Regions from separate parts of the Micromonospora sp. SL1-18 genome, predicted to be linked through region 2. Evidence: riboswitches for the same ligand, from Rfam matches in the RefSeq annotation. Region 2 holds a riboswitch; the other holds the start of a gene.
The links. Region 2 has a riboswitch for thiamine pyrophosphate ahead of ACNAW0_RS13130 (ECF transporter S component). Riboswitches for the same ligand answer to the same signal wherever they lie in the genome.

Region 1 (11,851 bases), on a different contig from region 2:
TGCTGCTGCTGGAGCTCTCCGGCGCGACCCTGCTGCTGCTCGACGAGCCCACCGACAACCTCGACCTGGCCTCCGCCGAGGCGCTCGAAGCGGGGCTGGCCGCGTTCGAGGGGACGGTGATCGCGGTGACCCACGACCGGTGGTTCACCCGCTCCTTCGACCGGTTCGTGCTGTTCCGCGGCGACGGCGAGGTGGTCGAGACCCCCGAGCCGGTCTGGGACGTCGGCTGATCGGGTGCCGTGCCGGCGCGTCGGGGCCGGCGGCCAGCAAGGGTCAGCCGACGCTGTGGAGGTGATGTCGTGAACGACTCACCGCGTCGGTCCGCCGACGTTCCCGGCCCGTCCGGTGGCGGTCCTGCCTGCCGCATAGGGTGAATCTCGTGACTGAGATGACCTACCGCCGGCTGGGCGACTCCGGGCTCGTGGTGTCCGTGGTCGGCGTCGGCTGCAACAACTTCGGCCGCAAGCTCGACCTCGACGGCACTCGGGCGGTGGTCGAGGCCGCGCTCGACGCCGGGATCAACTTCTTCGACACCGCCGACATCTACGGTGAGCCGCAGGGCAGCTCCGAGGAACTGCTCGGGCAGGCGCTCAAGGGCCACCGGGACGACGTGGTGGTCGCCACCAAGTTCGGCATGGACATGCACGGCCTGAACGGGCCGGACCACGGCGCCCGGGGCGCCCGCCGCTACATCGCCCGGGCGGTCGAGGCGTCGCTGCGCCGGCTCGGCACCGACCACATCGACCTGTACCAGATGCACGACCCCGACCCGGGCACCCCGATCGACGAGACCCTCGCCGCCCTGGACGACCTGGTCCGCGCCGGCAAGGTCCGCTACCTCGGCAATTCGAACTTCGCCGGCTGGCAGATCGCCGACGCCGACTGGACCGCCTCCTCCCAGGGCCGGACCCGCTTCATCTCCGCCCAGAACCACTACAGCCTGCTGCAGCGGAGCGTGGAGGCCGAGGTCATTCCCGCCTGCGAGCGGTTCGGCCTCGGCATGCTGCCGTTCTTCCCGCTGGCCAACGGCCTGCTCACCGGCAAGTACCACCGGGGCGAGGCGCCGCCCGCGGGCAGCCGGCTCGCCGGCGGCGGCCGGTACGCCGAGCGGCTGGCCGCGGCGAACTGGGACACCATCGAGGCGATCGAGGCGTACGCGGCCGAGCGCGGGCTCTCCATGCTCCAGGTGGCCATCGGCGGACTCGCCGCCCGCCCGGCGGTGACCTCGGTGATCGCTGGCGCCACCACGCCCGAGCAGGTACGCGCCAACGCCGAGGCGGGCGCCTGGCAGCCCACCGACGAGGACCTCGACGCCCTCGACGCCCTCCTCTGACCGGGCTTTCCGCTGCCCCGGTGCCGTTCCCACGGGTGCCGGGGCAGCCTGCTGTACGGCGCCGCATCGCGTGCGGGGCGCTGATCGGCTGTCCACGCCCTCCACTCAGCAGGGGTGGGAAAAGTATCACCCGCCCTTGGCGGATGCGCGGCGGACGTCGTACGGTAGGCCGCAAGTGACCCACGGGAGCCCGGTGCACCGGGCTGAGAGGGGGGCTACAGCCCCCGACCGTCGAACCTGATCCGGGTAATGCCGGCGCAGGGAGGAGTGTTGCCGTGCCGTCCCTGGGACGACTGCATCTCATTACCGACACCCGGCCGGGGCGGGAACCGCTCGCCGTGCTGCGCGCCGCACTGCCGGTTGCCCGCGCCGAACTGGTCGTCCAGGTCCGGATGGAGGATGACGCCACCGACCGGGAGGCGTACGAGCTGGCCCGCCGGATGGTCGCGCTGTGCCGGCCGTACGAGGCGACCTGCCTGGTCAACGACCGGCTGCACGTGGCGCTCGCGGTGGACGCGGCCGGCGGCCACGTCGGCGCGGACGACCTGCCCGTGGCAGCCGCCCGCCAGGTGCTCGGCTCCACCGCCGTGCTCGGCGTTACCGCGCGGGACCCGGGCACCGCCGTCGCGGCGGTCGCCGGCGGCGCCAGCTATCTGGGCGTGGGCCCCTGCCACGCCACCGCCACCAAGGCGGGGCTGCCCGATCCGATCGGCCCGCACGGGGTACGCGCGGTCGCCGAGGCGGTGGATGTGCCGCTGATCGCGATCGGCGGGGTGACCGCCGCGAGGGTGCCGGCGCTGCGAGCCGCCGGGGCGTACGGGGTGGCGGTGGTCGGTGCGCTGTCGCAGGCCGCCGACCCGGCGCGGGTCACCGCCGAGCTGATCGAGGCGCTGACGTGTTAATAGGGGGCCCCTCCTCTACCGGAGGCGTTAACAGGGGGCCCTTCCTTCCGGACGTCGCGGTGGTGGGGGCGGGACCGGTCGGGTTGGCGATCGCGTGGCGGTGCGCGCAGCGCGGGCTGCGGGTGGTCGTCCACGATCCGACGCCGGGCTCCGGGGCGTCGCACGTGGCGGCCGGAATGCTGTCGCCGGTGGCCGAGGCGTACTTCGGCGAGCACGAGCTGACCGGGCTGCTCGCCGAGTCCGCCGCCCGTTGGCCGGCCTTCGCGGCCGAGCTGGCCGAGGCTGCCGGCACCGACGTCGGGTACCGCACCGACGGCACGCTGGTGGTCGGGTTGACCGCCGACGATCTGGCCGAGGCGCGCCGGCTCTGGGCGTACCAGCAGGGGTTGGGGCTGCCGATCACGCCGCTGCGCCCTTCGGCGTTGCGGGACCGCGAACCGGCGCTGGCCCCCCGGGTGCGCGGCGGCGCGGTCGCCCCCGGCGACCACCAGGTCGACCCGCGCCGGCTGGTGGCCGCGCTGAGGGTGGCGGCCGAGCGGGCCGGCGTCGCGCTGCGCCCCGCGCCGGTCGCCCGGCTCTCCGACGTGGACGCCCGGGTCACCGTGGTCGCCGCCGGGTGCGGGGCGGCGGCGCTCACCGGGCTGCCGGTCCGGCCGGTGAAGGGGCAGGTGCTCCGGCTCCGCGCGCCCGGTCGCGGCGCGCCGGGCTTCCGGCACGTGATCCGTGGGTACGCCGACGGCGAGTCGATCTACCTGGTGCCGCGGTACAGCGGCGAGGTGGTGGTCGGGGCGACCGTCGAGGAGCGCGCCGACACCGAGGTGACCGCCGGCGCGGTGCTCCGGCTGCTGCGCGCCGCCGTCGACCTGGTCCCCGAGCTGGCCGAGTACGACCTGGTCGAGGCGTCCGCCGGGCTGCGCCCCGGTACGCCGGACAACGCACCGATCATCGGACCGCTGCCCGGCCGGCCGGGCGTGCTTGCCGCCACCGGGCACCACCGGCACGGCATCGTCCTCACCCCGGTCACCGCCGACCTGGTCACCGAGCTGATCGTCACCGGCGAGCCGGACCCGCTGCTCGCCCCGTTCACCCCGGCCCGGTTCGTACCCGAGGAGGAGCGCAAATGGAACTGATCGTCAACGGTGCCGGGCGGACCCTGCCCGGCGGAGCGACCGTGGCCGACGTGGTCCGGGCGGCCACCGACCAGCGGCGCGGCCTGGCGGTCGCGGTCAACGGCGAGGTCGTGCCGCGCGGCGGATGGTCGGCGACCACCCTCCGCGACGGCGACCGGGTCGAGGTGCTCAGCGCCGCGCAGGGCGGGTGAGCGGGATGCCGTTCGAACTCGGCGGGCTCACCTTCGGCTCGCGGCTCGTCCTCGGCACCGGCGGCGCCGCCAACCTGCACGTGCTGGAACAGGCGATCCGCGCCTCCGGCACCGAACTGGTCACCGTGGCGCTGCGCCGGGTGGACACCGCGCCGGACGCCGCCGGCGGCCTGCTCGGCCTGCTCGACCGGTGCGGCGTACGGGTGCTGCCGAACACGGCCGGCTGCTACACCGCGTCGGAGGCGGTGAAGGTGGCACACCTGGCCCGGGAGGCGTTCGACACCGACTGGGTGAAGCTGGAGGTGATCGGCGACGAGCGCACGCTGCTGCCCGACGGGGTGGAGCTGCTGCGCGCCGCCGAGGAGCTGGTGGCGGACGGGTTCACCGTGCTGCCGTACACCTCGGACGATCCGATCCTGGCCCGGCGGCTGGCCGACGTGGGCTGCGCGGCGGTGATGCCGGCCGGTGCCCCGATCGGCTCCGGCCTGGGCGTGAGCAACCCGCACCACATCCGGCTGATCCGGCAGAGCGTGGCCGTGCCCGTGATCCTCGACGCCGGCATCGGCACCGCCTCGGACGCCGCGCTCGCCATGGAGTTGGGCTGCGACGCGGTGCTGCTGGCCAGCGCGGTCACCCGGGCCGCCGACCCGGTGGCGATGGCCACCGCCATGCGGTGCGCGGTGGAGGCCGGACACCTCGCGTACGGCGCGGGCCGCATCCCCCGGCGCTTCCACGCCCTCGCCTCCACCCCGAACGAGGGAAGGCCGGACCTGTGATCGGGTGTGCTGCCGTAGATCTCGGACGGAAACGGCCCCTGGCGGGGCCGCGATCTTCCAAGATCTCCGTCGTGCCGTCGGGCGTGGTGGTGCTGACGGATCGGCGGGTGGCGCGGCGGCCGTTGGTCGAGGTGGTCGCGGCGGCCGCGGGCGGGGGAGTGCGCTGGGTGGTGCTACGGGAGAAGGACCTGCCGCGCGCCGAGCGGGTCGCGCTCGCCGCCGAGCTGCGGGCGATCCTGGCCGAGGTGGGCGGCACCCTGGTCGTCGCCGGGCCGGACCCGCTCGACGGTGACGCCGTGCACCTGCCCGCCGCAGGCCCGTACCCGCCGCCGGCCGTCGGGCTCGTCGGTCGCTCCTGCCACGACGCCACCGAGCTGGCCCGCCTCACCACAGAGGACTACGCCACCATCTCGCCCGTCTTCCCCACGAAAACCAAGCCCGGCTACGGCCCACCCCTGAACACGAGTGGGCTCGCCATGTTGGCGCAGGTCAGCCCGGTGCCGGCCCTGGCACTGGGCGGCATCGAGACACCGGAACAGGTGCAGGCGTGCGTCGAGGCGAAAGCCGCAGGGGTGGCGGTGCTCGGCGCGATCATGCGCGCCGAAAACCCAGCCGAGGCAGCCACCACGCTGACCAGAGCCTTCGACGAGGCGGTCACCCCCATGCCGCGAAGCTGGCACGAAACGACGGAGGCCCAGCCCTCAACCGCAACCACTGGAGACAACACGTGACACCGCGGACAGTCCTCACCATCGCCGGATCGGACTCCGGCGCAGGAGCGGGCATCCAGGCCGACCTCAAGGTCTTCGCCGCTCTCGGGGCGTACGGCACCAGCGTGCTCACCGCGGTCACCGCACAGAACACCCGTGGCGTCGACGCCGTTCTGCCCCTGCCCCCGCGGACCGTCCGGGACCAGCTCGACAGCGTGCTCGGCGACTTCGACGTACGCGCGGTCAAGACCGGCATGCTCGGCACCCCGGCGGTCGCCGACGCGATCGCCGAGGCGGCGGAGGCGGGACGACTGCCCCGGCTCGTCGTCGACCCGGTGCTGGTCGCCACCAGCGGGCACCGGCTCGGCGTGGTGGAGTCGGTGCGGCGGCTGCTGCCGTACGCCGAGGTGGCGACGCCGAACTGTGCGGAGGCCGCAGCCCTCACCGGACGCCCGGTGACCACGGTCGAGGAGATGGTCGCGGCGGCCGAGGCCCTCGCGGCCACCGGCCCGGCGAACGTGGTGGTGACCGGCGGCGACGTGGACGCGGCGGGTGAGTCGGTGGACGTGCTGGTCGGCGAGGGGGTGACCACGCTGCTGCGCGGGCCGAGGGTGCCGACCCGGCACAGCCACGGCACCGGCTGTTCGTTCTCCGCGGCGATCACCGTCCGACTGGCGGCCGGCGACCCGGTGCCGGTCGCGGTCACCGCCGCCAAGGAGTACGTCACCCGCGCGCTGGCCGGCGCGCGGGACTGGGAACTGGGCGCGGGATCGGGCCCGCTGGACCACTTCGGCTGGTCCGCTTGAACCGACAGGGAGGCTGCCATGCAGGCACGACGCAAGTTCTACGTCGAGGGGTCACGGCCGGACATCCGGGTGCCGTTCGCCGAGGTGACGCTGACCGGGAACAACCCGCCGGTACGCCTTTACGACACCTCCGGCCCCGGCTCCGACCCGGAGGTGGGGTTGCCGCCGCTGCGCGGGCCGTGGATCGCCGACCGGGGTGACGTCGCGCCGGTACGCGGCGCGGGTACCCCGCTGGCCGGCGCCGACGGGAAACGCCCGACCCAGCTCGCGTACGCGAGGGCCGGGCTGGTCACGCCGGAGATGGAGTTCGTGGCGATCCGGGAGGGCATGCCGCCGGAGTTTGTCCGGGACGAGATCGCGGCCGGGCGGGCGGTGCTGCCGCTCAACGTCAACCACCCCGAGTGCGAGCCGGCGATCATCGGCAAGGCCTTCCTGGTGAAGGTGAACGCCAACATCGGCACGTCGGCGGTCACCTCCTCGATCGCCGAGGAGGTGGAGAAGCTGACCTGGGCCACCCGGTGGGGCGCGGACACCGTGATGGACCTGTCCACCGGTAAGCGGATCCACGAGACCCGCGAGGCGATCGTGCGGAACTCGCCGGTGCCGATCGGCACCGTGCCGATCTACCAGGCGCTGGAGAAGGTCGGCGGCGACCCGGTGAAGCTGAGCTGGGAGGTGTTCCGCGAGACCGTCATCGAGCAGGCCGAGCAGGGCGTCGACTACATGACCGTGCACGCCGGGGTGCGGCTGCCGTACGTGCCGCTGGCCGTGGACCGGGTGACCGGCATCGTCTCCCGGGGTGGCTCGATCATGGCGGCCTGGTGCCTCGCTCACCACGAAGAGAACTTCCTCTACACCAACTTCCGCGAGCTGTGCGAGATCCTCGCCCGGTACGACGTGACGTTCTCGCTCGGCGACGGGTTGCGCCCCGGCTCCATCGCGGACGCCAACGACGAGGCGCAGTTCGCTGAGCTGCGTACCCTCGGCGAGCTGACGCGGATCGCCTGGGAGTACGACGTCCAGGTGATGATCGAGGGCCCGGGGCACGTGCCGATGCACAAGATCAAGGAGAACGTGGACCTCCAGCAGGAGTGGTGCCACGAGGCGCCGTTCTACACGCTGGGGCCGCTGACCACGGACATCGCGCCCGCGTACGACCACATCACCTCGGCCATCGGCGCGGCGATGATCGGCATGTTCGGCACCGCGATGCTCTGCTACGTCACTCCGAAGGAGCACCTCGGTCTGCCGGACCGGGACGACGTGAAGGCGGGCGTGATCGCGTACAAGATCGCGGCACACGCGGCGGACCTGGCCAAGGGGCACCCCGGGGCGCAGGCCTGGGACGACGCGCTGTCCAAGGCCCGGTTCGAGTTCCGCTGGGAGGACCAGTTCAACCTCTCGCTCGACCCGCAGACCGCGCGGTCGTACCACGACGCGACACTCCCCGCGGAGCCGGCGAAGACGGCGCACTTCTGCTCGATGTGCGGGCCGAAGTTCTGCTCCATGAAGATCACCCAGGAGCTGAAGGACTACGCGGCGCGCGGCATGCAGGACAAGTCCACGGAGTTCCGGTCCGCCGGGTCCCGGATCTACCTGCCCATGGCCTGAGTCCGGGGCCGAGCCGGCCACCTGGTCGGCCCGGCCGTCCGGTCAGTCACGGTGATGCCGGCCGGTACGCAACCTACGGGTCCCGGCCACGTCGGCATCCGAGGCGAGCCCGGCGACCCAGTCGACGTACTCCTCGTCCTGTGCCGCCAGCGGCTCCGACTCGTGGTCGGTCCGGCCGGCGTTGCCCGGCCCGCCGTCCTTGGCCCGGTTGCGCCGGAACAGGACGCGCCGGAACTTCGACTTCCCGTCGCCCGGCTCGACCTCGGCAGCGGGGCCCGTCGCGACGGCCTCGCCGGGGTCGGCGTGCCGGCCGCCCGCTTGCGGGGCGTTCGGGCCGGCCGGGGTGGCAGGCCGGGCGTTGGCGAAGGCATCCCAGCGGGCGGCCCGGCTCAGGTCAGGTAGGGCGTGGTGCCGGGGACGCGGTGTCGACTCGACCCGGGTCTCCGCCGTCGGTGCGTCGGTCCGCTCCGGTGTGCCGGTCGTGCCGCCGGTCCGCTCCGGTGCGTCGGTCGTGCCGCCGGTCCGCTCCGGTGTGTCGGTCGTGCCGCCGGTGGCGGTGCTGTCTGTGGTGGCGGTGCTGTCCGGCCCGGTGCTGTCGGCCGGGGCGACCGGCTGGCTCGGCGCGGGGGCGGCCGGCTCGTTCGGCGCGGGGGCGGCCGGCTGGCTCGGCGCGGGGGCGGTCGGCTGGCTCGGCGGGGGGGCGGTCGGCTGGCTCGGCGGGGGCGCGACCGGCCAGGCCGGCATGTCGCTTCGCCCGTCCGTCACATCCTCGAAGATCGGGAAGCGTGGGCGTGGCGATGCCGGAGCCTCGACCGAGGCGGGGAGGTCGCTCGTGACCGGCTCGTCTTCCGAAAAGAAGTAGCTCGGCGCCCTGCCTTCATCGTGGGTGGTCGTGGGATCCGGCGTGGCACCGGCCGCCTCGGCCGGCCTCGGTCGGGCCGGGGCCGTTTGGGCGGGGATCGGCTGGGCGGAAGCCGGCTCGACCGGCGCTTCCCCGGTTGGCGCCACCGGGGGAGCAGCCGGGCCGGTGTGAGCCTTGCGTCCGCGCGTGGACCGTCCGCCCGGTCGCGTGTCGGTCTCGGCCGCGCCGGCCACCGGCGCGTCCGCCGCCGAAGGGCTCGCCGGCACGCTGCTCGGCGCGGACCCGCCGGTCTGATCACGTCGGGCCCGGACCGGGTCGGCGGCGTCCACTTCGGCCGGGTCCACCCGAGCGCTGTCCGTCCCGGCCGGTTTCACCCGCGTGGTGTCCGGCCCGGCCGGGTCCAGCCGCGCGCTGTCGGCTTCGGTCGGATTCACCTCGACCGGGTTCTGCTCGGGTGCCGAGGGTGCTTGCCGCCGGGACCGGCGCCCGGCGGCTGGTCGCGGGGCTGGGGGAGCCGTCCGGCGTCCGTCGGCCTGCGCCGACCTTCCGTCGGTGGGCGGATTGCCGCCGGATGGATCGGTGCGCGGCGTTGGTGCCACCGCGACCGGCGTGCCGGGCTCCGACTCAGGCCCGACCGGCGTCCCTTTCGCAACCGTCGATGGTGCCGGGTCCGGGAGCGCGGACACGGCGACGTCCGGTTGTGGCGACGGCACCGGCTCGGGAAGCCGCTCCGAGCCCCGAGTTGGGGCTGGAGCCGGGGCCGAAGTCGAGGCCGGGGCTGGGGCTGGGGCTGGGGCTGGGGCTGGGGCCGGGGCTGGGGCCGGGGCTGGAGCCGGGGCCGAAGTCGAGGCTGGGGCTGGGGCCGAAGTTGAGGTCGGGGCCGGGGCGGACGTTTGTGCTTCCGGCTCGACGGGCGGGCGCGGTGCCGAGCGGTCGGTGGCGAGCACGTCGATGGCGGAGGTACGCCGTCCCGGAGGCAGCAGCCCCGGCATCGGCAGGCTCCGCGTCAGGTCGTCCACGTCCCGGTCGACGGCCGGCTCGGCCATGCCGGCGTCGTGGTCCGTGCTCGGGGTGGAATCCGCTTCCGGCGTGGCAGGGGTGGGGATCGCGACCGCCGGCCCCGGCTCGCCGCCGCCGGCGTGCTCGCGCGATGTGGGGTGCTCGTGGGGCGTGGTGTGTACGGCGGAGGTGGTGTGGCTCCCGGACGTCTCGTGCTCGGCGGACCAGGTGCGGTCGCCGGAGGTCGGTCGGTCTTCGTCATTGGTGCGGTCGGGGGCCGTCCGAGCGGCACGGGACCGCCCGGCCGGCACGGGCGCCGGTGTGACACCCGAGGGTGCCGGCCAGTCCCAGTGCGCGGGCGCGGAGGCCACGGCACCCGTGGGAGGCGCTTCTCGTCGGATGCCGGGGCGGTCAGGTGCGCCGACCGTACCGCCGGCCGCCGGCGGAGGGCAGCCGGCGCCGGGCCCGGCGGTGGTGCCCGGGTTGCTGGGAATGGCTGGCAACGGTGGCAGGGGCTGGAGGACGTCGGTGGGTTCGAGCGCGACGGCCTCCGGTTCCGCGATCGGCCGGCGTAGCACCGCGGTGGCGGCCGAGCCGAGCGCGCCGGCGGCGACCGCGATCAGCGCCCCGTAGTAGGGAGTGAGCTGGTACCGGTCGGCCGCAGTGCCCGGCCCGGCGGTCAGGTACGCGAAGGCCAGCAGCACCGGCCCGGCCGCCCCGGCCGCCCCGCCGACCAGCGGAAGGTGACCGCGCCGGCGGGCGAGCGCGCCGACCGCCGCGCCGGCCAGCAGGGCGATCAGGGGCAGGAGCAGTACGGCCAGGCGCTGCGCGGTTTCGGCGTCCAGCCAGGACGGTTCGAGGACGCCCAGGCGTACGGTGACCAGCGGCCCGGCCGAGGACACCGACGGCGCGACGGAGAGCAGCGCGATCAGCCAGACGGCCGCTGCGGTGAGCGCGATGTTCCACCCGAACGGCGGCTTGAGCAGGACGACGATCGCCGCGCCCGCCCCGATCACCGCGCCGAGGATCGCGCAGATGCCGACCGCCCACACCGGGTCGATGGTGCCGCCGAGCTCGGCGGCCCGGGCCGGTTGCATGCAGAGTGGTGCGACCACGGTCGCGCCCAGCGCGGCGGCACCGGCGAGGGACAGCAGTTCGGTGGTGCCACCCGGGGATCCGTCCCGGCGGGCGAGGCGTTCGGTGCCGACGGCACCGGTCACCGCGGCGACCGCCGCGAACCAGCCGATCCAGGCGAGTTGGGCGGGCCACCGGTTGACCGCACCGTCGGTGAACGCGCCGTCGAGGCGCACGACGCCGAACCCGTACGCGATGCCGAGCTGGCCGGCCCCGGCCAGCATGCTCACCCCGAGCGCCGTGAGCAGTAGTCTGCTCCACGTCCGAAAGGCCATGTCCGGCACGTTACGGCCCGGTGACCCTGATCGCCACCAATGCCCCCGCGCGGCGCGGCGCGTCGGCGTGGCCACGCCGAGTGGCTACTTCAACTCGACCAGGCGGGCCAGGTAGGTCGTGTCCCCGATGTTGGTCAGCATGTGCACCGCGCCCGGGTCGCGGTAGACCACCCCGCCGGTCGGCTCGTCGGCGTCGATGGTGGTGCCGTCGATGGTCTGTACGACGTTCTTGGCTCCCTGGATCGCGACCACCAGGTAGGGGTGGTCGTGCCGGTGCAGCGGCTGCCGCTCGCCCGGCTCCAGGCGGATGTGCCAGACGCGGACCTTGTCGTTCTCGTAGACGATCTCCTGGCCCACGGGACCGAGTTCGAGGTCGGTGGTGAGGTCGGTCATCGGGTCCCGTCCAGTTGGGGGAGCACCTCGGCGGCGATCAGTTCCAGGTGGTCGAGGTCGTCGAAGTCGATCAGGCGCAGGTGCACCCGGGTGGCGCCGACGGCGGCGAACTCGCCGAGCCGGTCGACGAGCTGGGCGGGAGAGCCCACCACCGGGTCCTCCGGCGGGAGCGCGCTCTTGACGTGCAGCGGCGCCGCCCGGCGCTGCGCCTCGACGTCGGTACGGCCGATCGCCACCACCACCCCGGCGGAGAACACCAGCGGCGCCCGCCCCGACGCGGTACGCCCGACCCGGTCGCACGCCTCGCGGACGCGCTGGTACGCGGCGGCGGTCTCGGCGACGGTCTTGAACGGCATGTTGAACTCGTCGGCGTACCGGGCGGCCAGCTCCGGGGTGCGCTTCGGCCCCCGCCCGCCGACGATCAGCGGCGGCCCGGGCCGCTGCACCGGCTTGGGCAGCGCGGGCGCGTCGAACAGCTGGTAGTGCTCGCCCTTGAAGCTGTACGTCTCGCCCGACGGGGTGCCCCACAGCCCGGTGATGATCTCAAGCTGCTCGGCCAGGCGGTCGAACCGTTCGCCGACGGCGGGGAAGGGGATGCCGTACGCGGTGTGCTCCCGCTCGTACCAGCCGGCGCCGATGCCCAGCTCGACCCGGCCGCCGCTCATCTGGTCGACCTGGGCCACCTGCACGGCGAGCGGCCCGGGTAGCCGGAAGGTGGCCGAGGTGACC
Region 2 (11,851 bases):
CGAAGTCGGCCATGGACTCCGACGGCGCGAAGGTGCCCTCGCCGCCGTGCTCGGCGATCAGACTGCGGGTGCGTTCGGGCGAGCGGTTGTGCACCGCCACGGTGAAGCCGTTGCGGGCCAGGTTCCGGGCCAGGTTGCGGCCCATCACCCCCAGGCCGGTCACGCCGATCTGTGCCGTCGCCCGCGCTGCTGCCATGCGTACCGCCACCTTCCGTCGGCTGCCCGTGCTGCGACCGTATCGCGGCCGGTCGGGGCGCGGGCGGGGACGCCGACGCCCGGTCGCGGAGGGGTCACTCCTGGTTGGGTGGCATCGTGGCGGTCGGTCCCGCGCCCTCGGCCAGTCGGGCCTCGACGCGGGCGACCTTCCCGGTCATCGCGTCGGTGACCCCGGGACGCACGTCGGCCTTGAGTACCAGGCTGACCCGGGGTGCCTGGGCGGCGACGGTGTCGACGGCCCGCTTCACCACCGCCATCACCTCGTCCCACTCGCCCTCGACGGTGGTGAACATGGCGTCGGTCCGGTTGGGCAGGCCGGACTCGCGGACCACCCGGACGGCGTCGGCGACCGGGTCGCCCACGGACTCACCCACGCCGAGCGGGGTGATCGAGAATGCGATGAGCATGCCGCCGATCGTGCCAGCAATTCGGGTGCGCCGGCGCGGCTCGCCGGTTAGCCTGCTGGCATGCGTAACTGACGCCCTTCCACCGAGCCCGGTCCGCCGCTGTGTGCGGCGCGACCCGTCCCGCTCCGGGCGTCCGCATACCTCCTCGCCGCCATCGCTCGCGGTGTCTGTCGTGGTCGGACCCGCCGGAGCCCGCCCGCTTGCCGCGCCGTGCCCGGCGCGCTCGACAGTCAGGAGGCCCGCGTATGCCCGCCAAGCGCAGTCCGAAGAAGTCCCGTAAGCCGTCGCCGTCACTGGTGGACGTGACCCCGACGGATCTCGACACGCTCGCCGTGGCGCCGGTCGTCAAGCCGGTGGCCGTACCGGTGGCGTCCGGGGCGACACCGCCGAAGGCCGGTCCGCCGTCGACCGGTCGCGATGCCCGCCTCGCCGGGCGCGGCCAGCGCGCCGGCCAGACCCGGTTCTACGCCTTCCGGCGCAGCTGACCGGCGGTTGATCGACTCGGGTTGCGGCGATCCGGGGGATCCCACCGCGAGGATGCCCCAACCTGCCGCAACCCGAGTCGCGGCTGGCAGCGCGGGTCAGCCGATCAGGGGGCGGAAGGTGCCGAGCACGATGCTGACCGCCAGCGCCGCGCCGGCCAGGACCGCCGCACCGGCCACCAGCAGGCCGTCCGCCCTGGTGAAATGCTGCCGGCGGGCGAGCGTACGCGGCGTGCCGGCGTCGAAGCCGCGGGCGTCCATGGCGACCGCCAGCCGGGTACCCCGCCGGATCGCCCCGACCAGCAGGGCGAACGCCGTCGACACGAAGAGCCGTAGCTTGCGAACCGGGTTCCGGCCGGCGTCCACGCCCCGGGCCCGTCGAGCCATGCTGATCATCCGCCACTCCTGCTCGAGCAACGGCACCAGCCGGAACGCGGCCAGCGCGCCGATGGCGAACCGAGCCGGTGCCTTGGCGTTCTGGATCAGCGCGTCGGCCAGGTCGGTGGCGTCGGTGGTGGCGAAGACGACGATCCCGGGCAGCGCCACCGCGAGCATGCGCAGCACCAGCCCCAGCGCGGTGACCAGCACCCCCTCGGTGACCAGGACCGGGCCGGCCTCGACCAGCACCCGCCCGGAGCGGTCGGCGGCGAACAGCACCAGGGTGACCAGGATGCCGCCGGCGCTGGCCAGCAACGGCCAGGCCCGCCGGGACAGCACCCGGTAGCGGACGCCGAACAGCGGCAGCACCGCCAGTTCGATCGCGATGGCGATCGCCGGGGCCACCGGATCCAGGGTGGCGATCAGCATGAACGAGAAGACCAGCGCGGCGGCCAGCTTCGCCACGGGATTGCGCCGGGCCAGCGGCGCCCCGGGCACGGCCACCGGTTCCACCCCGATCACGGCCGCTCCCCGGTGACGGGCCGCGCCAGGGTCACCGTGCGGTCGGCCAGCGCGGCGACGAAGTCCGGGTCGTGGGTGACTGCCACCACTCCATGCCCGGCATCGCGCAGGTCGGCGAGGAGGTCGACCAGCTCCAGCCAGGTCCGCCGGTCCTGGCCGAAGGTGGGTTCGTCGCAGATCAGCAGGCGCGGCGCGGTGGCCAGGGCGGTCGCCACGCTCAGCCGCCGTGCCTCCCCGCCCGAGAGGGTGTACGGGTTGGCGCCGGCCAGCCGGGCCAGCCGGAGCCGCTCCAGCAGCGCGTCCACGGTGGGCCGTACCGCCGCCTCGGGCTGGCCGGTCCGGCGTGGACCGAGCGCCAACTCGTCGAAGACGGTGCTGGTGACGAACTGGTGCTCCGGGTCCTGGAAGACCGAGCCGATCCGCCGGGCCAGGGCCGGGGCCCGCCAGCGGTGCGGGGGAGTGCCGGTGTCCCGCCCGGCCAGCTCGGCGGTGGCGGTGACCGTACCGGTGCCGGGGCGGAGCAGGCCGCCGAGGAGCAGGGCCAGGGTGGACTTGCCGGCCCCGTTCGGGCCGAGGACGGCGAGCGCCTCGCCGGCGCGTACCCGAAGGTCGGTGGGGGCCAGCCGGGGCGGCAGGCCGAGCCGGTCGGCGGTGATCAGCGGCGCCCCGGCCGGGCCGGCCGCGGGCCGGCGCGACATCGGATGACCCGGCACCCACACCCCCTCGGCGGCGAGCGCGTCGCCGTGCGCGGCGAAGACCGCCTCGGGTGGCCCGTCGGCTCGCACCCCGCCACCGGCCTCCACTACGACCACCCGGTCGACCAGTGGCAACGCCTCGGCGATCCGATGCTCGACCAGGATCAGCGTGGTGTCGGCGTCGAGGGCGTCCCGGACGGCCTGCCGGATCAGCGCGGCGCCGACCGGGTCGAGATTGGCGGTCGGCTCGTCGAGCAGCAGCAGCCCGGGCCGCAGGGCGAGCGCCCCGGCCAGGGCGAGTCGCTGCTGCTCGCCGCCGGAGAGCGCCGCGGTGGCCCGGTCCCGGTGGTACGGGAAGCCGACTCGGCGCAGCGCCTCGTCCACCCGGGGCCAGATCTCCTCGGCGGGTACGCCCCGGTTCTCCAGCCCGAACGCGACGTCGTCGCCGCAGCGGGCCATCACCAACTGGGTCTCCGGGTCCTGGAAGACGACGCCGACCCGTTCCCGGGCCTTGCGCGGGTCGAGCCCGTCGACCTCGATGGTGCCTTCCTGCTCACCGGAGTCCTCGGGCAGCAGCCCGGCGAGCGCCGCGAGCAGGGTGCTCTTCCCCGCTCCGGACGCCCCCAGCAGCAGCACCCGCTCCCCGGCCTCGACGCGCAGGTCCACCCCGCGCACCGCCCACCGCTTCCGCCCCGCATGCCGCCACCCAAACCCCCGCAACACCACCGCACTCACCGCTCCACCCCCTCTCGTCCGGCGATCATGAAGTTGTTGTCGCGACACTCCGCGCCGGGTGACAACAACTTCATGATCAACGCGGCTGGCGGTGGGTGGTCAGACAGCGGCGCGTTCGCGGCCGGCGGGGAAGCGGTCGAGGACCCCGCTGCCGGCGAGCGCGCGAGTCAGGAAGAACGCGCCCACGCCGGCAACGACTGCGGAACTGACGACCGTGAGGACCGCGTAGGGAATGCGGTAGGTGGTCAGGTCGTACGTCGCGTTCCAGACGAAGAAGTCGAACAGGGCGGCGCTGAGGCCGGTCAGCGCCCCGGCGAGCACGGAGGTCGGCAGCCGGAACGAGCGGTAACGGAAGGCGGCGAACGCCAGCTCGGCGCCGAGCCCCTGGATCAGCCCCTGGACGACGGTGATCCCACCCCACTCGGAGCCGAGCAGCGCGGAGATCGTCGCGGCGACGGCCTCGCAGAACAGGGCCGCACCCGGCTTACGGATGACCAGACCCCCGAGCACGGCCGGGACCAGCCATACGCCGTACATGATCGCCTGCGCCGCGGGCGTGGCGGCGAAGAGCGGGTCGGCGGCGCGCCAGACCAGCCCCCAGGCCCAGAAGATGACCCCGAAGGCCACGGCGATCACGGCCGCGACGACGATGTCGATGGTGCGCCAGCGATTGCTGTCGGTTTGAGTCATGAGTTGCTCCCAGTTCAGCGGAACGAACCAGGAGAAGACGCACGCCGCGCCCGGATGCCCCGGACGGCGGCGCGGCTGGAGATCGACCGAACTCCCTGCGCTGGCATTACCCAGATCAGGTTCGAGGGTCTGCGGGCACCGGCCCGCACTCTCAGCGCTGTGCGCTCCCCTGTCGGATGTGAAGTTGTTTCCCGGCAGACGCTAGCATCGCCGTCCGCCGCCAGGCCAGCAGGGCGATCGACGCCCGCCCGGCTCGGTAGGCTGTCGATCATGCGGGTCGACGCGCGAGGCTTGACATTCGAGGTACGCCCCGGCGGCCCGGCGGACGGCATCCCGGTCCTGCTGCTGCACGGCTTCCCGCAGCACGGCGGCGAGTGGGACGAGGTGGTGCCGGCGCTGCACGCCGCCGGTCTGCGCACCTACGCACTCGATCAGCGCGGCTACTCGCCGGGCGCGCGGCCGGCGACCGTCGAGGCGTACCGGATTCCGGAGCTGGTGGCGGACGCGGCCGGCGTGCTCGACGCGCTCGGCGTGAAGGACGCGCACGTGGTCGGCCACGACTGGGGCGCGATCGTGGCGTGGGGGCTGGCGGCGGTGCACCCGGAGCGGCTCCGCACCCTGACCGCGGTGTCGGTGCCGCACCCGGCGGCGATGGCGCACGCGCTCGCCACCGACCTGCGGCAGAAGGCCCGTTCCGCCTACATCTCGCTGTTCCGCAAGCCCGGTAAGGCGGAGAAGGTGCTGCTCTCGCTGCGCGCGGCGGCGTTGCGAAGGATGCTCGGTGGGGTGGGCGACCCCGCGCGGGTGGCCCGGTACGCCGACCCGATGCGCGAGCCGGGCGCGCTGACCGCCGCGCTGAACTGGTACCGGGCCATGTCGGGTGCCGACCTGAAGGCCGTCGGGCCGGTCGACGTGCCGACCACGTTCATCTGGAGCGACCGGGACATCGCGATTGGCCGGACCGCCGCCGAGGCGTGCGCGGCCCACGTCACGGGCGACTACCGTTTCGTCGAGCTGTGCGGCGTCACCCACTGGATCCCGGACGAGGCGCCCGCCGCGCTGGCCGAGGCGATCCTTGCCCGGGTCACCCGATGACCGCGACAAGTAGGAAGCAGGAAATATGACGGTGAGCGCCGAGGCGTACCTGGCGGTGGTGACCGAGACGATCGGCCGGGTGGCCGCCGGCCAGCGGGAGGGGGTGGGCCGGGCGGCCGACCTGATCGCCGAGTCGCTGCGCGCCGACGGGGTGGTCCACGCCTTCGGCACGGGCCACTCGGAGGCCCTGGCGATGGAGATCGCCGGCCGGGCCGGTGGGTTGGTGCCCACCAACCGGATCGCGCTGCGCGACCTGGTGCTTTACGGCGGCGAGCCGGCCGACGTGCTCGGCCCGAAGCTGGAACGCGAGCCCGCCGTGGCGCACCGCCTCTACGAGCTGGCCCCGGTGCGCCCGCAGGATGTCTTCGTGCTCGCCTCCAACTCCGGCGTGAACGGGGCGATGGTGGAGTTCGCGTCGATCGTCAAGGAGCGTGGGCACGCCCTGATCGCGATCACGTCGGCCGCGCACTCGGCCCGGATGACCTCGCGCCACCCGTCGGGTCGCAAGCTGGCCGACTTCGCCGACGTGGCGCTCGACAACGGCGCCCCGTACGGCGACGCCACCCTGCCGCTGCCCGATGGCGGCGCGGTCGGTGCGGTCTCCTCGATCACCGCGGCGCTGCTGGCGCAGCAGATTGTGGCGGAGGTGGTGGTTCGGCTGCTGGCGGCGGGGGAGCGGCCCCCGGTCTACCTGTCGGCGAACATCACCGGCGGCGACGAGCACAACGCCGAGCTGGAGGCCCGCTACGCCGGCCGGATCCGCCGGGGGGCCTGAGCGCGAGGAGTGAGCCGGGGTTGCGGGCCCCGCAGTCGCGAACGAGGGGCGGCATGCCGAACCGGTTTCGCACCGGTCCGAACGGGCACAGCCGGTGTGGCCGGTGGGCGGGGCCTGCCGTCCGTCACGGAGGTGGCGCGTGCCCAAGGAGACCGAGAAGCAGCGCTGGCAGCGCAACTTCGCCGACCTGCTGCAGGAACTGCGGGTGGCGCAGACCGGCGTGCAGATCCTCTTCGCCTTCCTGCTCACCCTGCCGTTCAGCAGCGGTTTCACCCGGACCACCAACTTCCAGAAGGACACCTACATCGTCGCGCTGCTGGCCGCCGCCGCAGCCACCGCGATGATCATCTCGCCGGTCGCCTTCCACCGGGCGCTGTTCCGCCGGGGTCGTAAGCCCGAGCTGGTCTGGTTCGCGCACCGGGTGGCCATCGGCGGCCTGGCCTTCATGCTGATCGCGATGGTCAGCGCGGTCCTGCTGATCACCGACTTCGTGCTGGGCCGGCCGATGGCCCTGGTGCTGTCCGCGATAGCCGGGGCGTGGTTCCTGGCCTTCTGGTTGATCCTGCCGCTCGCCGCCAGACGCAACTGGGGCGACGGCGACATCGACGACGAGGACGACGGATCGCAGGTGCTGCCGGGCGACTGACCGCGCCAAATCGGACGCGCGGCGGAGGCTACCCCTGGGTAACACCCGCGGGTAACGTCGTTTTTGTCGAGCACGTCGACGCAGCCGGACCGAGGTCTCCAGGAGGCAGCCGTGACCACGACACAGAACAGCCGGCCCGACCCCGCGGGCGCATCCGGTCCCACCGGGCAGGTAGCCCCGATCGACGGCACGGAGCAGTCGGCCGGCGTTGCCGCGATTGGCGATGCCGAGCAGCCGGCCGGTGCTGCCGCGATCGGCGCGGCGGGCGGGGCGGGGCCGCTGCCCACCGAGGCCGGCCAGGTCTCCGAGAAGGAGGCCCGCCAGGTCGCCGAGGCGGCCCGCGAGACGGCCTGGGATCGGCCCAGCTTCGGCAAGGAGCTCTTCCTCGGCCGGTTCCGGCTCGACCTGATCAACCCGTGGCCGAGCGCCGACCCCGACGACGTCGCCCGGGCCGAGGAGTTCCTCGGCGCGTTCGGGGCGTACCTGGACTCCGAGGTGGACGGCGCCGCCATCGAGCGCGACGCGCACATCCCGGACGAGGTGTTCCACGGGCTGGCCCGGCTGGGCGCCTTCGGCATGAAGATCGACCGGAGGTACGGCGGCCTCGGGCTGAGCAACCTGCACTACTGCCGGGCGCTGATGCGGGCCGGCTCGGTCAACCCGGCCATCAGCGCGTTGCTCTCCGCGCACCAGTCGATCGGCGTGCCGCAGCCGCTGAAGATGTTCGGCACGCCCGAGCAGAAGCAGCATTTCCTGCCCCGGCTGGCCGCCGGTGTGGTGTCCGCGTTCCTGCTCACCGAGCCGGACGTCGGCTCCGACCCGGCCCGGTTGGCCACCACCGCCGAGCCCACCGACGACGGCACGGGCTACCGGCTCAACGGGGTGAAGCTGTGGGCCACCAACGGCACGGTCGCCACCCTGCTGGTGGTGATGGCCCGGGTGCCGGCCGCCGAGGGGCGGCGCGGCGGCATCACCGCCTTCGTGGTGGAGGGCGACAGCGAGGGCATCACCGTCGAGCGGCGCAACGCCTTCGTCGGCCTGCGCGGCCTGGAGAACAGCCTCACCCGGTTCCATGACGTCTTCGTGCCGAAGGAGAACGTGATCGGCGGCGAGGGCAAGGGGCTCAAGATCGCCTTGACCACGCTGAACACCGGCCGGCTCTCGCTGCCGGCCATGTGCGTCGGCGCCGGCAAGTGGTCGCTGAACGTGGCCCGGGAGTGGGCCGCCGACCGGGTCCAGTGGGGCCGGCCGGTCGGCGAGCACGAGGCGGTCGCCAAGAAGCTGGCGTTCATCGCCGCCACCACGTACGGCATGGAGAGCATGCTCGACCTGTCCTGCCTGCTCGCCGACGACGATCGCAACGACATCCGGATCGAGGCGGCGCTGGTGAAGCTCTACGCCAGCGAGATGGCCTGGAAGATCGCCGACGAGCTGATCCAGATCCGGGGCGGACGCGGCTACGAGACGGCCGAGTCCCTCGCGGCCCGGGGTGAGCGGCCGGCCGCGGTCGAGCAGATCCTGCGCGACCTGCGGATCAACCGGATCTTCGAGGGCTCCACCGAGATCATGCACCTGCTGATCGCCAGGGAGGCGGTCGACGCGCACCTGTCGGTGGCCGGCGACATCATCGACCCCGACGCCGGGCTGGGCCGCAAGGCGAAGGCGGGTGCCCGGGCCGGGGTCTTCTACGCGAAGTGGCTGCCCACCCTCGCCGTGGGCAAGGGGCAGGCTCCCGGGGCGTACGCGGAGTTCGGTCCGCTCGCCGGTCACCTGCGGCACGTCGAAAGGGCGTCCCGCAAGCTGGCCCGGTCCACCTTCTACGCGATGTCCCGCTGGCAGGGGAAGATGGAGCGCAAGCAGGCGTTCCTCGGCCGGGTGGTGGACATCGGCGCGGAGCTGTTCGCGATGTCCGCGGTCTGCGTACGGGCCGTCGCCGAGCGGGCGGAGCACCCGGAGAACGTCGAGCTGGCCGACCTGTTCTGCCGGCAGGCCCGGCTGCGAGTCGACGAGCTCTTCACCGCGCTCTGGTCCAACACCGATTCGCTGGACGTGGCGGCCGCGAAGCGGATCCTCGCCGGCCGGTACGCCGCGCTGGAGGAGGGCGTGGTGACCCCGCCGGCCGACCGTCCCTGGGTGGCCCGCTGGCAGCCCGGCCCGTCCACCGCCCAGGACGTCCGCCGCCGCATCCCGCCGCGGTGAGAGGAGGGCCCCCTGTTAGCGCCTGCGCTGGAGCAGGGGGCCCCGGTCAACACTCAGTGGGCGGCGACCGCCCAGGCCAGTACCGCGGCCAGGATGATGCCGTTCAGCGCGGCCAACACCAGGTACGCGGCCGGCGGGATCTTGCGCCCCTTGCGCACGTAGCTCACCAGGACGCCCGCGTACACCAGCAGCAGCACGGCGACGACGATCAGGAAGTACAGCACCGGCCCACCCTACCGGCCGGCCTTCAGGCCGAGTCTGCGCAGCTCCAGTGCGGCGAGCGCGTCGACGGTCGTGTCGTCGCCGCGGCGCCACGCCTCGGCCACGTCGGGCGCGATCCGGGCCAGCCGCCCGAGCGGTTGCCCGGCGAGCGCGCGCAGGGCCAGCAGGTCGCGCCCGGCCGGGGCGTTGGCCAGGGCCTGCGCCGCGCCGGCCCGGCGCATCCAGCGCAGCCGCAGCGGAAGCCAGCCGAAGAGCACGAGCCCGAGCGGGAGGACCAGCACCGCGATGCCCAGCCCGAGGGCCAGTTGGCCGACGAGTTCCTGCTGGTCGTGGCCGGCCTGGGCGACCGTGCGGGCGGCCTCCGCGGCCCGGGCGAAGGGGGCGGTCAGCTCGTCGCCCACCAGCGGCACCCGGCCGACCTTGCCGCCGGCATCGGCCAGGTTGTCGGCGAGGCCGCCGCCGGCCCCCTCCAGCTTCTGTCCGGGTACGGCGAGTTTCTCGATCATGTCGTGCAACCAGAGCGCGAAGCGGATCGCCACGTACACCCAGACGACCACGAGCAGATCGGTGAGGAGCTGACGGAGGGCGGTCGGAAAACGATCAGCGTAGATCTTCACGTCGCACAGCGTCCCATGGCCCGGCCACGTCGGCACCGACGGCTCCAGGTCGCGGCGCGGCGACAGACCGGCCTTCATTCGGTCCGGAGTGCCGCCTGGCGGCGCGGAGGCCGAATTACGGCCGCTAGCCGAGCTGGAGTTGTCGCAGGGGCGGAAATCTCAGCCGGCGCAGGTCGGGCAGGTGCCGAAGATCTCCAGGGTGTGGCTGACCTCGGCGTACCCGTGTTCGGCGGCGACCCGCTCCGCCCATTTCTCCACCGCCGGCCCGGCCACCTCCACCGTGCGGCCGCAGCGCCGGCAGACCACGTGGTGGTGGTGTCCCTCGCTGCACCGCCGGTAGAGGTGCTCGCCGCCGGGCGGGCGCATCACGTCGACCTCGCCGGCGTCGGCGAGCCCCTGCAACGTCCGGTAGACGGTGGTCAGCCCGACCCGCTCGCCCCGCTGGCGCAGCATCGCGTGCAGTTCCTGCGCGCTGTGGAAGCCCTCCGCCTCGGCCAGCAGTGCGCTCACCGCCGTCCGCTGCCGCGTGTTGCGCAACGTTCCCTCGCTCATGCCGATACCTCCCTGCGGTCGGCGTCGGCAGGAGCTGGGACTGGGTTGACGATTCGCTCGTTGCGCTCGCTCATGCCGACCCCTCCCTGGCGTGGCTGACGGCGTCCGCCACGATGTGCGCGACGTGCTCGTCCACCAGCGCGTACGCGATCTCCCGGCCGCGCCGGGAGCCGCGGACCACGCCCGCGCCGCGCAGCACCCGCAGGTGCTGGGAGACCAGCGGCTGCGGGGCGCCGAGCTTCTCCACCAGCTCGTGCACGCAGCGCTCGCCCTGGGCCAGCTCGCTCACGATCGCCAGCCGGATGGGCGCCGACAGCGCACGCAGCAGATCCCCCGCGCCCTCGAAGGCGTCGTACCCGTGTGCGGCGGTCACCCCGTAACGGTAACCAATGCCAGCAGTGCCGGCAGGTACGGGCTCACCGCAGCACCACCTCGGGCTCGCGCGGCTCGGCGACCGGCGCGGCGACCGGGCGGAACCGGCGGCGCAGCGCCCGCCAGCCCGCCGCGCCGAGCGCGACCACCAGGAACGAGCCGATGGCCACCAGCACCACCGACGCGCCCGGCGCGGTGTCGGCGGTGGCGGCCACCCAGATTCCCGCCCCGGCCGCGAAGAGCCCCAGCGCCATCGCCGCCGTCACGGTGCTGCGGAAGCCTCGGGTCACCTGCTGAGCGGTGGCCACCGGTACGACCATCAGGGCGCTGATCAGCAGCACCCCGACCGCCCGCATGGCGATGGTCACCGTCCACGCGGTGCCCACCGCGATGAGCAGGTTGAGCGCCCGGACCGGCAGCCCGGAGACTCTGGCGTACTCCTCGTCGTGGCAGACCGCGAAGAGCGCCGGGCGCAGCGCCAGCATGGCCACCAGGACCACCACGCCGAGCACCAGGATGGTGACCAGGTCCGCCGGGGAGGTGGTGATCAGCGAACCGAACAGGTACGAGTTGAGCTTCGCGCTGCCGGCGCCGGAGAGCCCGACCAGCAGGACGCCGCCGGCGATGCCGCCGTAGAAGAGCAGCGCCAGGGCCAGATCCCCGGAGGTACGCCCGCGCGAGCGGACGAGTTCGATGGCGATCGCGCCCAGCGTCGCCGCGATCACCGCCACCAGCACCGGGGAGCGGTTGAGCAGCAGCCCGGCGCCGACGCCGGTGAGCGCCACGTGGCCGATACCGTCGCCGATCAGCGCCAGCCGGCGCTGTACCAGGTAGATGCCGAGCGCCGGGGCGGCCAGCCCGATGACCAGCGCGCCGACCAGGGCGCGCAGCATGAAGTCGTACTGGAAGAGGTCCATGTCACATGCTCCACAGCCCGGCGGGCTCCTCGTCGCAGTGCGGGTGCACGTGCTCGTGGTCGGGGTCCGCGTGGTGGCCGGCCGGTTCCGGCACCGCGCCGTCGTGGGCGATCCCGCCCTCATGGACCACGACCGCCCGGCTGATCAGCGGGCGCAGCGGCCCCAGCTCGTGCGCGACCAGCAGCACCGTCCCGCCGCCGTCGACGAAGCCGCGCAGCGCCGCCGCGAATGCCTCCTGGCTGGCCGCGTCCACCCCGGCGGTCGGCTCGTCGAGCACCAGCAGTTCCGGCTGGCCGGCCAGGGCCCGGGCGATCAGGGTGCGCTGCTGCTG

Region 1: another riboswitch for thiamine pyrophosphate. It lies ahead of thiE (thiamine phosphate synthase); the one in region 2 lies ahead of ACNAW0_RS13130 (ECF transporter S component).

The regions. Positions count from the first base shown of each region.
Region 1 covers NZ_JBLROA010000013.1:27,054-38,904, reverse strand. Annotated here, with positions in the region: gene ACNAW0_RS08695 (ATP-binding cassette domain-containing protein) at 1-230, shown strand, start outside; gene ACNAW0_RS08690 (aldo/keto reductase) at 371-1,333, shown strand; TPP riboswitch at 1,507-1,614, shown strand; gene thiE (thiamine phosphate synthase) at 1,609-2,235, shown strand; gene thiO (glycine oxidase ThiO) at 2,229-3,365, shown strand; gene thiS (sulfur carrier protein ThiS) at 3,356-3,556, shown strand; gene ACNAW0_RS08670 (thiazole synthase) at 3,553-4,332, shown strand; gene ACNAW0_RS08665 (thiamine phosphate synthase) at 4,404-5,063, shown strand; gene thiD (bifunctional hydroxymethylpyrimidine kinase/phosphomethylpyrimidine kinase) at 5,060-5,848, shown strand; gene thiC (phosphomethylpyrimidine synthase ThiC) at 5,867-7,459, shown strand; gene ACNAW0_RS08650 (hypothetical protein) at 7,502-10,729, opposite strand; gene ACNAW0_RS08645 (cupin) at 10,814-11,122, opposite strand; gene ACNAW0_RS08640 (LLM class F420-dependent oxidoreductase) at 11,119-11,851, opposite strand, start outside.
Region 2 covers NZ_JBLROA010000021.1:70,497-82,347, forward strand. Annotated here, with positions in the region: gene gndA (NADP-dependent phosphogluconate dehydrogenase) at 1-196, opposite strand, end outside; gene ACNAW0_RS13110 (MTH1187 family thiamine-binding protein) at 291-623, opposite strand; gene ACNAW0_RS13115 (hypothetical protein) at 869-1,108, shown strand; gene ACNAW0_RS13120 (energy-coupling factor transporter transmembrane component T family protein) at 1,205-2,005, opposite strand; gene ACNAW0_RS13125 (ABC transporter ATP-binding protein) at 2,002-3,435, opposite strand; gene ACNAW0_RS13130 (ECF transporter S component) at 3,535-4,125, opposite strand; TPP riboswitch at 4,200-4,306, opposite strand; gene ACNAW0_RS13135 (alpha/beta fold hydrolase) at 4,396-5,220, shown strand; gene ACNAW0_RS13140 (sugar isomerase domain-containing protein) at 5,246-5,995, shown strand; gene ACNAW0_RS13145 (DUF6328 family protein) at 6,135-6,641, shown strand; gene ACNAW0_RS13150 (acyl-CoA dehydrogenase family protein) at 6,753-8,840, shown strand; gene ACNAW0_RS13155 (hypothetical protein) at 8,894-9,064, opposite strand; gene ACNAW0_RS13160 (hypothetical protein) at 9,074-9,679, opposite strand; gene ACNAW0_RS13165 (Fur family transcriptional regulator) at 9,839-10,231, opposite strand; gene ACNAW0_RS13170 (ArsR/SmtB family transcription factor) at 10,302-10,604, opposite strand; gene ACNAW0_RS13175 (metal ABC transporter permease) at 10,648-11,520, opposite strand; gene ACNAW0_RS13180 (metal ABC transporter ATP-binding protein) at 11,522-11,851, opposite strand, start outside.